Linked DNA regions of Spirosoma aureum. The protein of the gene in region 1 interacts with the protein of each later gene in a pairwise test. Links are inferred from orthologs where the notes say so. Each region holds a gene or a part of one and is shown on either strand. Other genes may lie near its edges. The genes, in order: dprA and recA.

Region 1 (6,592 bases):
GGTCATCGTTCGAATTGACGAAAAAATTGCCGTCAAATGCATCAGGATCAGTTAGTGTCCGGGCCTGCGCTGACAGAAAACGGCTTTCCTGAAAAACAGGGATGTTCAATGCTCTTTGGGCATCGAGCAACAAACCACTTAGCACATTAGCTTGATTTGTAATAAACGCCAACCGGTCAAATCGGTTAAAATCGGGGCCACGGTTTAAGGTGGAAATGGCATCAGCAAAAATATGATCCAGTTGAGTTGCCAGTCTGGCATCTTTGTCGGACAGCTTGTAGAAACTTAAATGCTGCCGTAGACTTTCCAGTACCTGAACGGCCTCCGGCAACGAATGGCGCGCAATCGGCGAATCGAAACCGGTAATACCAAGCGAAATAAGCCGGAACACATCCAGCCGCATGGCATCAAAAATGTGACTATCAGTCATTTCGTTAGTAGCAGCCACTTTAGTCAACCGACCGACATTCGACACTAACAACGCAACCTGCTCAACAGCTTCGGTATGTTGTTCTGGCTCATAGTGAAACACGAACTCTTCCAGCACCTGTAATCCTTCGGGCTGCTCTACCCTTTTGTCGGCTTCGTCTACCTCAGGGAGGTTGGGTCCGTTGATACTCTTGGCGGTTTCGGGGTTGTATAATTCAGTTAGAAACTCAACCCGTTTATAGCGTAGCCGCGCTTCCAGAAAAGCCTGTTTCCAGGCTGCGACAGGGCGCTTTTCGACAATAACCCGTTGTAGCTTCCGTACCGCCGAATCGAGCAGTGCGATGTCGCTTACGTATTGCATCTGAACCCGTTGCAGGGGAGTCGGCCGGGGTCGAAACAATCCATATAGCCCAATCAGCAATAAGAGTCCGGCAGTAAGCGCAACAATCCACCACACATTCGGTTCAGCGGTTTTATGGGCAGGTACTGGACGATTTTTTTCCGAGATCATATCGATGGGTAAGCAAAAAGCCTGACCAGCAAAAGACCAGTCAGGCAGTGTACTTCTAAAAAACGAGGGCTAACGTGCTAAACCTTTAATAATCACTAGCTGGCTGCCCTGGTTTTCGTCGGGCCGTTTAGAACCTCCATCTACTTTCTTGTATTTTTCGTCCCGCCAGGAATGGGCCTGCAAACCAACGGAGAACGTGTTCGGAACGCCAATCACATCTGAAATATCGATCATTCCACTGATTTCCCAGGCACCTTTGGCCGATGTTCCACCCACATTATATTTGGCAGCATCTGCTTCTGTCCGGCGGTGGTCGATCATCAGTACGGGTTTTAACTCGCCGGTCTTGAAGCTATACTGATACAGATACGAATCGTGGGTTTCGTCTCCGTAGCCATTCGGGTCTTCCTGAATGTACGCATAGTTTTCGGTAACCGTAATGTTGTCAGGGTCCTGGAAGGTTTTGGCTATTCCATTCCGATCGTCACCGTCCAGCAGTAATTCGAGCGAGCCTTTCGTTGGGTCAGCGGCATCAAGCGTCAATTTATAAACCCGGCCGTATTTCGAGCGCGAGTAATCGGCGTTTACGCCCGTAGTTGCCTGCCCTGTCACGGTAAAATAGACCTCGCGCGCTTTAGCAACATCACTCCCTTTCCCATAATCGACATCCTCAACCCGACCAAACTTGATGGCTTTCAGATCGTTTACTTTACGATTGATCTGATCGCCCGTCAACGTTTTGTGGTCGTCGATCTTGGCAAACTCAACCGGGTATTTTGTACCGGTTTTCATGTCCATTTCTTTCTGGTTCCCATCGGTGCGCTTCATCATATAGAGCGTACCATTTTCCAGATCACCCACTGTGTTTGACACATACATTGCTACTTGGCCGCCATATGTATCCGAATCGTCGTCACCAATCAGGATAACCGTTTTGCCGGTAAATGCTGTTTTGGGAAGTGGAACGGCATTTTCGGCACTCCACCGGCCCAGCCCGGCCACTTCTTTTGATAAACTGGCCGATCCGACACTACCGTATGGATCCAGCGCGTGGGTTCTTGACTCCTGTCCGCTTTCGCCACAGGTCAAAAATTTTGGCCCGAAACCATGAATTTCGGGGGTAGCCATTGTTGCCGAGCAAAGCCGCCAAATGCCCCCATCGGAGTTGAGCAGGTATTCACCCTTGATGGGTTTGAAGGTTTTGTCCAGGGTCAGGCGGGATACGGCGAAATTATCCTCATTGTTGACCAACATCATATAGGTTCCGTCGGTATTTTTCAGGATGCCCGTTCCATCGGCAGAACCACCAAAGATATAGCCCGGTGATTGATCTAATTTATCATCGCTACTGATAAGTGAATACACCTCAAGATTCTCAAAACCAGCCTGTTTCTTCGCTAAAACCGGCGTAACGGACTGATTTTTCAGGACAACTTCAGACGTTGTTACACTTGGATTTTCTTCGTTGTTACAAGCTGCCAGCGCAAAAAGTACGAGCAAAGCCGATGAAGATACTATGGGTTTATGGATAAGCATGATCAGATAATTGAACGGATAAATTCTCGACTACAAAGTAACCGTCTGCACGTTACCCCAAGATGATGCTAGTGTTATCAGAATGCTATCATTAAAACGGCATTAAAGACTTATTCATGGAAGAAAGTCTGTTTTTCGGCTAAACTGGTTTTTAACACCAGAAATCAGTAAGCTTGCAGAAGTCATCATTGACTCAACTCATGTATACAAATTCAGCTTTTTACCATTCGTGCCTACCGATACTCAAGCCCAATTAGCCCTCACCCTCGTTCCGGGGGTTGGCAGTATTCTCATTCGACAACTGGTAAGTTACTGTGGTTCAGCTACTGAGGTGTTTCGATCTCCATTGGCTCGCCTGATGAAAGTTCCCGGCATTGGCGAAGTCACGGCTCGTGCTATCCTGAAGGCGGGTACTCTGGAAGAAGCCGAGCAACTCATGAAACGCGTTGAGAAGCTGGGAGCAACAGTGTTGTTCTATACCGATAAAGACTATCCGGTCCGGCTCAAAAACCTGTACGACGCTCCTGCCCTCCTGTATTTTCAAGGCTCAGGCAATCTAAACGCTCCCCGAACAATTGGGCTGGTAGGCACGCGGCAGGCTACCGAATACGGCCGACGTATAACCAGCGAAATCATTGAAGCGGTTGCTCCGTATGGCGCTTACATCATTAGCGGGCTGGCCTATGGCATCGACATTGCGGCCCATCGTGCCAGTCTGGCCAATAACTTACCGACAATTGGTGTGATGGCGAGTGGTCTGGACATTATCTACCCGAATGTACATCAGAAAACGGCGCAGGATATGCAGATGTTGGGCGGCTTGCTGACCGAAAGTCAGCCGGGGACAAAACCAGATGCTCACCTGTTTCCAGCCCGAAACCGCATCATTGCCGGTTTGAGTGATGCCATTGTGGTGGTAGAGGCAGCCGCGAAGGGAGGGGCATTAATAACAGCCGAATATGCCAATAACTACCATCGTGAGGTATTTGCTGTACCTGGCCAGTTGAATCAGACGTTTTCAGCGGGATGTAATAAACTCATTCGCGAAAATAAAGCGCAGATTTACACCAGTCCCCAAGACATCATTGAAGCCCTCAACTGGGATCGCCCGGAAACCGGTTCATCGACTACAGGATTACGGGCAACCTCGGCACCTGCACCTGCTTTGCCTGTGGACATTACGGAAGAAGAAAGTCAGATTATTGCCCTGCTGCGTCAGGTCAACGACTTACACATTGACGACCTAAGCTGGAAAAGCCAGATTCCGATGGGCCGACTGGCGTCTTTGCTCCTCAACCTTGAGTTTCGTGGATTTGTGCGATCGCTTCCAGGCAAGAAATACGCTGTGATTTACATTTAACCAGTTTGTCTTATTAGTGAAGGAGGAATCAAGGAAGGGCGTGCCACGGTTTTGAACCGTGGCACGCCCTTCCTTGATTCCTCCTTCACTACTTCTATCGCTAAAATTACCACCGATTATGTTTCAAACCTCCCGGCCAATAGAACTGGTAATTCCGAATTAGGTTTACTTTTGTCCTCCGATTTTTCTTGTTCCTCAATTGCTCTTTGTATGTCCATTCTTAAGTACGCCCTCTTTCTCTCCTTGTTCACACTCTCTTACATTCCTTTACAGGCGCAGAAATCAACTGTAAAGAAATCGGGGAATCCCGTTTTTCCAGGCTGGTATGCTGATCCGGAAGGTGTTATCTTCAAGAACCAGTACTGGATTTATCCAACTTATTCGGCACCCTATAACCAACAGATATTTTTTGATGCGTTTTCTTCGCCAGATCTGGTGACCTGGACAAAACATAGCCGCATTCTTGATTCAACTGCCGTAAAATGGGCAAAACGAGCTATGTGGGCTCCTGCCATCATTGAAAAGGGTGGAAAGTACTTTCTATTCTTTGGTGCGAACGATATTCACGATGAGCAGAAAGAGATCGGTGGCATTGGTGTTGCCGTTGCCGACAATCCGGCCGGACCCTTCAAGGATTACCTGGGCAAACCCCTCATTGGTCAGATCCGTAACGGAGCCCAGCCGATCGACCAGTTTGTTTTCAAAGATAAAGACGGCCAGTATTACATGCTGTATGGCGGCTGGGGGCATTGCAACATTGCTCGCTTAAAAGACGATTTTACGGGTTTTCTTCCTTTCTCCGACGGCACTCTCTTTCGGGAAATTACGCCGAAAAATTACGTGGAAGGCCCCACGATGTTCGTGCGTAATGGCAAGTATTATTTTATGTGGTCGGAAGGAGGCTGGACAGGCCCTAATTATTCCGTAGCCTATGCGGTGGCAAACTCGCCGTTTGGCCCGTTCGAGCGGGTAGGGAAAATTCTTCAGCAAGACCCGTCTGTTGCCACCGGTGCTGGCCATCATTCGATCATTCAGGTGCCCGGCACCGACGAGTGGTATATTGTTTATCACCGCCGACCCTTAACGGAAACCGATGGCAATCACCGCGAAACCTGTATTGACCGGCTCTATTTTGATGAGAAAGGGGCCATTAAGCCGGTTAAAATTACAGTAGAAGGCGTTGAGGCACGACGGCTAAATTAATGTCTCTTTCCTGATTTTTAGTTGTGTTTCAACCTGAGTTCACCCAGGCAGAGGGTACGAAATCCAACTAAAAATTTGGGTGTTACGTTTTATTTTTTTCAACCACTTTGACCAAACTATACCGTAGATCTGACGAATCGGCTGGCGGATTGTCGATTTTCTCTCGTTTGACAAGCAATTTATATTCGAATCCAGCTTCATACGAAAACCCCTCAATATTCCCGTAAAAAAGTTGCCAGCTGGTATCATTGTCTACTTTAACGAGTAAACATTTTTGGGGAGCCACACCCATGCAGTCCTGCTGATGGTCGGCAATCTGCATTTCAACAATAGCTGGTTTCACCGTATTCTTATCACAGCTAAAAAAGACAAGCAGAAGAAATCCTAAAGAAAATACTCGCTTCATATATTGACTAAAGATTATGAGTTCAGGTTCAGGGACTCATTTAAAAGGTTCCTCGTTGTAATAACCCGCTTCTTTTTTGCCATCTGCCTATTCTACGGTATCCAGATCGATCGATATATAGAAGGGCCAATACACGGACGTGAATAGCTTAACTAGTAAGGATCAAAAAATTGCCGTATCTTTAACTATTACCCGTCAAAGAAAAAATAAAACTAAACCAGTTAGAGCTATGGGAAAAGGCGATATAAAGTCACGCAAAGGAAAAATTGCAAGAGGCTCTTACGGCATGACCCGCCCTCGGAAACCTGGTAAGTCGGCAGCTCCCAAAGTGGAACCAGAGCCAACCGTCTAGTATGCAGTACCCCAGTTAGCAAAACATCGGTCGGTCTGAATGATAGCGTGATTTCTATCATCCAGACCGACCGATTTCCATAGCAATAAACTTATAATCAGGCAGTTACATGCATTATCGAGTTTTCGCCTTCGAAGCAGGTTTCACTGGTTCCGAAGTGGGTGGTACAGTAGGTTCAGGCGCAGGTGCTGGCTCTGTACGCTGGTTACGCCCTTCCCTGAACGCAACGAATCCAATCAACCCAATCAATAACACATTGCAAATCAGGTCGATCATATCACCGGTTTTGGCCAGTGGTGGCTCAAACCGGAACTCGATGGTATGCTTTCCGGCCGGAACACGCATTGCACGGAGAGCGTAGTTGGCCCGAAGGTGGGGAGCTGGCTTACCGTCGATAAACGCCTGCCAGTCTTCATGGCCCCGATAGTACACTTCCGAGAACACCACTAAACCATCGCGAACGGCATTCGCCTGATAGATCAATTTATCGGGACGATAACTTGTCAATTCAATCGTGCTGCCCGTATGATCCATCGTGGCGGGCAGATTACCGAGTTCAGCAGCAAATCGCTTATCGACCACGGCCGAATCGCGCGTGCTGAGCTTTTGCATAACGGCCATTTCTTCATCGGCATTACCGACTTGCTGGACTGTTTTAACAAACCAGGCCGCTCCCAATACACTTGGATTTGGCAAAGCGATTGGTCCGGCTGGTGCCTGCTGCGGATTGGCGGGATTCGTTTCTCCGGGCCGAATAACATACTTCGCATTCAGCATATTCAGGATATTCAGGAA
Region 2 (6,573 bases), 4.3 Mb from region 1 along the record:
ATTTAATTTCCTTAGTTTGCTATTGTTACTATCGGGCGTACCCACTATTAGGGTACGCCCGTTTTTATTTCCAAACCAACCGTTCCCTAAAAACGAACGCATAAAGTTGGCGGCCGGGGGAACAACTCTTGATTTTAAAATACTGATTATCAATATTTATATACACCTTTCCCTCCCTTTCACATGGTTGCCTCCCTCCCCCAAAATTCACCAAAATCGGACGATGATTCTGACTCCTGGTTTCATATCGACACTATTCTCAAATTAGGTTATCGGTATCGCGTTCTGCTTTTAGTACTGTCGTTAGTCATCTCATCGGTCCTGCTTTTTCTGGAAGCTCCTTTTGGTGAATATCCCATTCAGACTTTAAGCCAAAAATTAGCGTTCGGTGGCCAATCTCCTTTTCTAACGATTCAGAAATGGGGGCCCGACAAACGACAATTAGCTCAGCTAGAGCTCATAGTCGATACATTCTTTATTTTCATCTATGGCTTTACATTGATCACATGGTGCTCACTTTTCGCCCATACGTCCCTTTTCGTGATTGGTAATGATGGCGCTAAACTCGATACGCCGACAGCCCGTTTGATGCGTCAGTTAGGTCTAAAGCTGGCTCTTTTTGTGCTGGTTGGAATGACTGCCGATTTAATCGAAAATACTGTTCTAAGCACCTGGCTTTATATAGGAATAAATTCCATTCCGGAGTGGCTTCGCTGGATATGGACAATAATCGTAAGTCTGAAGTTTCTTCCGGTTATTACTGCTATCTGGTACATTCTATTACATCCACTAGGCATTCTTTATTCATTTATTGAACTGTGGCCAACTAAAAAAAACGCATTCAGCGCCAAACGGGATAATCTACAAAATCATGCCAAAAGTCAGCAAGACTATATGATTACCGTTCAACAGCAATATAAAGAAGCCGTTGAGAAGGAAAATATCAGTCATTCAAAAGGCGTGAACCAAAGGAATCGTGGTAAATCATCTGATTCGATAAGCTCTGACAGGCCGGGTAAGCCAGAAGATCCCAGTAAACCAGATGGATCGCAAAAGTCAGGTGGGTCAACTAATCCCGACGAACCGCCACCTTCAAACGGTGGGCCTTTCCGATGGCTTCTAACCTTCTGGAGTAGCGTCCTTGGCGTTCAATTCCTGCTTTATCTGCTTTTGTTCATGAGCATTATCATCAATCTGGATCAATTTGATGAAATCTTCTTTCTCTGGCTATCTTCTACCAATAGCCTTAAGATTGCCGGTACCATATTCTGTTTTTTGCTGACGTTAGTAGGCTTAAGTGCTATGTTTTATGTTACCAGTAAAATTTTACTCTATCTCAAACCGATAAAAGGGCTTGAACTAGCCAATATTCTGGCGACCGATGCCACCACAACACAAACAACGAGAACGTTAATGGCCCATTCGGGTGACTTTCGGTTTGTCCAGGCCTTACCACTGGTTTTTGTGGCCCTCCCGTTTGTAATTACGTTTTTGGCCTTTATGAAAAGCTATGGTGACTTGCCACTCAACGAGCAAGGCGCAATCTCACACGTTTACCAGTTTTTTTTACTCATCACCGTGCTAGTACTATCGGGTATTATCACGGTCTACATCTTTAGCAAATACCACCGGCCCAGTGAAGAAACCGACATGTTGTTGTTCACGTCTACCACACCTACACAGGACTATGCTTTGCTGGTACGCCTGATTCCAGGGAGTATGCTGTATGGTCAGGGGCTATTAAATATACTGCTGCTCATTTTCATTCCGCCAACAGGGCTCGCCGTCGCGCAATTCTTCGGGCTACACGCTGTTTTATTATTATGGCTATGTGTTATTGCCTACCTGGGAACATTACTCATTCAGTTTAATAAACTCCCGCTCTACCCATTAATTCTTGGCCTAGCCGTATATACTTTTATCGTTTCTATGTTTAACGACAACAGTACGATTCGACAAACACCCGACAGTGCTTCAATCGTTAGCAGTCGTCCTACAATTCCTCAGTATTTCAGTCAATGGTACAAAGACCGAAAAAATCCAACGGATTCAATCCCACTTCCTGTCATTATTGTAGCCAGTGAGGGAGGGGGCATTCGGGCAGCTTCCTGGACAACGGCCTGTTTACATCAGCTCGACGTGCTTATCCCTGGTTTTAGTCATTATGTGTTTGGCATTAGTGGCGTATCTGGTGGGGGAGTAGGTGCCGCAACGTATGTGGCCTTGCAGCGAGCAAAGGCAGTATCCTTCAGCGATACATTACCTTTTGTTGGTAATGAAGCCCAGGATGTTATTTCGCAGGACCTCATTTCGCCCACAACAGCCTCTATGCTCTTTCGCGGAGGCATTCACAACTTTTCGCCAGGCCCTATACCATCATTAGACCGTAACCGATGGCTGGAAGACGCCTGGGAAAACGCAGCCTTTTCAACAATATCCAGTCATAGCGATTCTGTAAGGAACCTGCTTAGCCAATCCTTCCTGAAAATCTGGCGTGATTCGTCAGGGCGTCCCCAAACCCATTTTCCGTTGGTTTTTCTGAACTCGTCCGTAGCCGAAACGGGTCAGAAAGCGATATTGTCCCCCATAAATCTGGGCAATGAGCCGTCGCTACCACAGAATGCTCAAAATCCAGTTCATCCGTTTTATGATGTAGTCGATTTATTCTCGACTATCCAGTCCGACTTACCTTTCAAAACGGCCACTTTCCTTTGTGCACGCTTCCCTTTCGTAACCAGCGGAGGGCGCGTTGAAGGTCAGTTACCCAACATGAAACCAAGCTGCCAACCCGCATTTCACCTGATTGACGGGGGCTATGTGGAAAATACGGGTATCATGACCAGTGTACAACTTATTCGAAGTTTACAGCGATTAAATAGCCCGCCGAATAGTCACTATAATGTTCAGTACTACCTCCTTTTTCTACGCAATGGACAAGCCAGTGATAATGCCAGTTCAACGACTACTTTTCGCTTTTTAAGTGAGCCATTGACAGGCTTTCTAAACGCCACTGGACGACAGGGCCTTACGCTCGATCAGCTGGTTGCCTACACGCTAAAAAAAGGCATAAATGATTCGGAAAACGAACTTCATTTTTCGTATGTAAATATTGCGCTTGACCGTTCTACAGGTCATCAGTATCCGCTTGGCTGGTACTTATCTCCTACTGCAGCCAAAGAGATGAGCACAACAGCACAAAAATCCATCAAAAAACTGATTGACAAGGAATTAAAGCCCATCAAAGACGCTATATCAGCGCAACATAAATGAAGCTATAGGGCTGTGCATCAAGGCTGATGGGGCTTACTTTCAGCTTACCATACCGGCCATTCCCAATCATCAACTATTTCAAAAAACCGTTTGGTAATCCGGCCAATTTTGGTTAATTTTATCTGTTTAAAACAACCATCCTAACATGGCAAAATCAGATACGGCGCAAGCCACAGCATCTGCTAATGACAACAAGTTAAAGGCCCTGCAAACCACTATTGAAAAGTTAGATAAGGCTTTTGGGAAAGGCACTGTAATGCGCCTGAGCGAAAGCAAAGTCGTAGATGTTCCTGTCATTTCGACGGGCTCACTAGGGCTTGATTTGGCATTGGGTATTGGTGGAATGCCGCGTGGTCGAGTTGTTGAAATTTATGGTCCTGAATCATCAGGTAAAACCACGCTGACGATGCACTGCATCGCCGAAGCACAGAAAGCTGGTGGTCTGGCTGCATTTATCGACGCTGAGCACGCTTTTGATCGGGTCTACGCTGAAAAGCTTGGCATCGACACGAAAAACCTGCTTATCTCGCAACCTGATAATGGCGAACAAGCCCTCGAAATTGCGGAACACCTGATCAGTTCGGGTGCTATCGACATTATCGTTATTGACTCAGTAGCTGCACTTGTACCAAAAGCCGAAATCGAAGGCGAAATGGGCGAAAGCAAAATGGGGCTGCAAGCACGACTGATGTCGCAGGCGTTGCGCAAACTGACTGGTACCATCAATAAAACAGGCTGCTGCTGCATTTTCATTAACCAGCTTCGCGAAAAGATTGGTGTGATGTTCGGTAACCCTGAAACAACAACCGGTGGTAACGCTCTGAAATTCTACGCTTCGGTCCGTATCGATATTCGTCGCATTGGCCAAATCAAAGAAGGCGCCGACAACGTTGTGGGTAACCGGACCAAAGTGAAAGTCGTTAAAAACAAACTGGCGGCTCCATTTAAAGTTGTTGAATTCGACATTATGTATGGTCAGGGTATCTCAAAAGTTGGCGAAATCCTTGACCTCGCTGTTGAAATGGAGATCGTTAAAAAGTCGGGTTCATGGTTCTCGTATGGCACCAGCCGTCTTGCGCAGGGACGCGATGCCGTTAAAGAGTTACTGCTCGATAACCCCGAACTGATGGCTGAACTGGAAGCAAAAATTCGGGCAAAAATCGCTGATGATCAGGAGGCCCTGCTCGATCCGGTTCTGGCAGCCACTGAAGCCGACGACGAAGGCGAAATCGACGATTAAGTTTTATTATTCTTTCTAGAATGAGGTGGTTGGGTTTTCTCGGCCACCTCTTTTTTTATTTTTGCAAGTGAGTATCCAGATCGGAAGGCATTACGGCTGCCCGGTTTACGCTTTAGTTCGCCTACACACCCACCCGGATGTGGCTGCTGATACACCAGCCTCAACCAAGCAACCAGGCAATGTCGAATCATCACAACAAACTCACCGTCTGCCCGAACTGTGGCACAGACTTAGGTCCGGAAGACAATTTCTGCCCGAACTGTGGTCAGGAAAACCACGAAGTCAAACTGCCACTTGGCCATATTTTCTATGAGTTTGTTGAAAGTATCACCCACTTCGACAATAAATTATGGAACTCATTAAAAGCAATTTTCACGCGGCCGGGCAAAATGACCGCCGAATTTCTGGAAGGGAAGCGGGCACGGTATGTACCACCAGCCAGGTTGTATGTTTTTGTGAGCGTTATCTTTTTTTTCCTGATCGGCAAATTTGCTGATCATCAGTTAGAGGAAAGCCTCAGGCGGATGAATGGGAATTCTACCAATCAAACAGATGCTGATACGACCGATCGTGACACAGGAATAAAGGTTGATCTGGAGGGTCTGATTAACAACGATAGCCTATTGGATAGTCGTGGTCTGCACAAAATAGCGACCAGGATCGACTTTAACACATTGGTGGATTCGGTGGGTCTGGCCCGAACATCCCGTCGCATTAAACGACTTCAACCCTACCAACTGGACTCATTGTTGACCAAAGCTAAACTAACCCTGGCAGACTCGAACCGAGCAAAGCTTCGGGAGTTAATTGAGCTTGTTCCGGCTAACCCCAAAGTGTCGTTTAGTTTTGGGCCTACCCTTAGTAGCAAAGAATTTAAAACAGATGCCGAACGGGATGAATATGAAGAGAAGCTAAGCCACATGCCCGATGTTGAGATAGACTCGCTCATTCGGGCCGAAGGCGACACGCCAAACTGGTTCATGAGAAAGCTCTATCGGCGACAGGGTAAACTTGCACATTTAGGTAAAGGCGAAAATACAGAGAAGTTTCTACACGCCAGCACGAAGAACCTTTCGATCGTCATGTTCATCCTCATGCCATTTGTGGCTGTTTTTTTACTTTTAATCTATTTTCGACGTGGGCGGTATTATTACGAACACCTGATCTTTTCTGTCCATATTCATACCGTACTCTTCCTGATTTTTTCATTAGTCTTACTCTCTACTTATTTCGCAAATCCCAAAGTAACCACTTCCATTCTGGGTTGGACGTTGTGGATATGCTGGCTGTATTTTTTACTGTCGCTAAAACGGGTTTACCAGCAATCATGGGGTAAAACAGTTTTGAAGTTTCTCCTGCTCAGTGTGATGTATTGGTTTGTCGCAACGATTTTTCTGATCGGCTCCTTCGGTGTTGGACTGCTTACCTTTTAAACGTAAAGGTCATAAAACAGGAAAGCCCAACTGCATAGCTGGGCTTTCCTGTAAAAAGATGGAGTCAAGTACTGACTCCCTTTTTGTTAGCGTTGGTCAATCGCCTTGAATTCCCGAAGTGTAGCCCCGGTATAAATCTGGCGAGGGCGTCCGATTGGCTCTTTCTGTTCACGCATTTCTTTCCATTGCGCAATCCAGCCCGGCAGACGACCAATAGCAAACATCACCGTAAACATATTCGTTGGAATGCCCAGCGCCCGATAGATGATTCCGGAATAGAAATCAACGTTCGGATACAATTTACGCTGGATGAAATATTCGTCGTGCAAAGCAGCTTCTTCCAGTCCTTTGGCAATTTCCAGAACCGGATCATTGACACCGAGTTTGTTCAACACATCATCGGCCGCTTTCTTGATGATTCGGGCACGAGGATCGAAGTTTTTATAAACGCGGTGACCAAAGCCAAAGAGACGAAAGCCCGTTGTTTTGGCATTTTTCGCCATATCAACGTACTTGCTGACATCGCCACCATCGGCTTTGATGGCTTCAAGCATTTCAATGACTTCCTGATTGGCACCACCGTGCAATGGGCCCCATAATGCACTAATACCTGCCGAAATAGACGAATAG

What was found.
Region 2: the proteins of dprA (region 1) and recA interact in binary tests that used the Bacillus subtilis proteins (3 or more experiments, as listed by UniProt). The link is inferred for Spirosoma aureum from one-to-one orthologs.

Annotation. Positions count from the first base shown.
Region 1 is NZ_CP050063.1:5,744,885-5,751,476, forward strand. The notes cover bases 1,950-4,770. They hold dprA (DNA-processing protein DprA), read left to right. Parts: upstream 1,950-2,705; coding sequence 2,706-3,836; downstream 3,837-4,770. Other genes in these bases: G8759_RS22830 (hypothetical protein), read right to left, coding at 1,950-2,476; G8759_RS22840 (glycoside hydrolase family 43 protein), read left to right, coding at 4,047-4,770. Also shown: G8759_RS22825 (cytochrome c peroxidase), read right to left, coding at 1-940; more of G8759_RS22830, read right to left, coding at 1,010-1,949; more of G8759_RS22840, read left to right, coding at 4,771-5,039; G8759_RS22845 (DUF4377 domain-containing protein), read right to left, coding at 5,122-5,445; G8759_RS22850 (30S ribosomal protein THX), read left to right, coding at 5,675-5,797; G8759_RS22855 (hypothetical protein), read right to left, coding at 5,912-6,592. UniProt on the Bacillus subtilis protein: Protein that helps load RecA onto ssDNA during transformation. Binds cooperatively to circular ssDNA, is able to bridge different segments of DNA. Favors the loading of RecA onto SsbA- or SsbB-coated ssDNA and formation of RecA-DNA filaments.
Region 2 is NZ_CP050063.1:1,487,698-1,494,270, reverse strand. What follows is about bases 2,661-5,462. They hold recA (recombinase RecA), read left to right. Parts: upstream 2,661-3,415; coding sequence 3,416-4,510; downstream 4,511-5,462. Other genes in these bases: G8759_RS06035 (DUF3667 domain-containing protein), read left to right, coding at 4,690-5,462; G8759_RS06045 (hypothetical protein), read left to right, coding at 2,661-3,270. Outside these bases: G8759_RS06050 (hypothetical protein), read left to right, coding at 1-6; more of G8759_RS06045, read left to right, coding at 184-2,660; more of G8759_RS06035, read left to right, coding at 5,463-5,943; G8759_RS06030 (citrate synthase), read right to left, coding at 6,030-6,573. UniProt on the Bacillus subtilis protein: Multifunctional protein involved in homologous recombination, DNA repair and competence.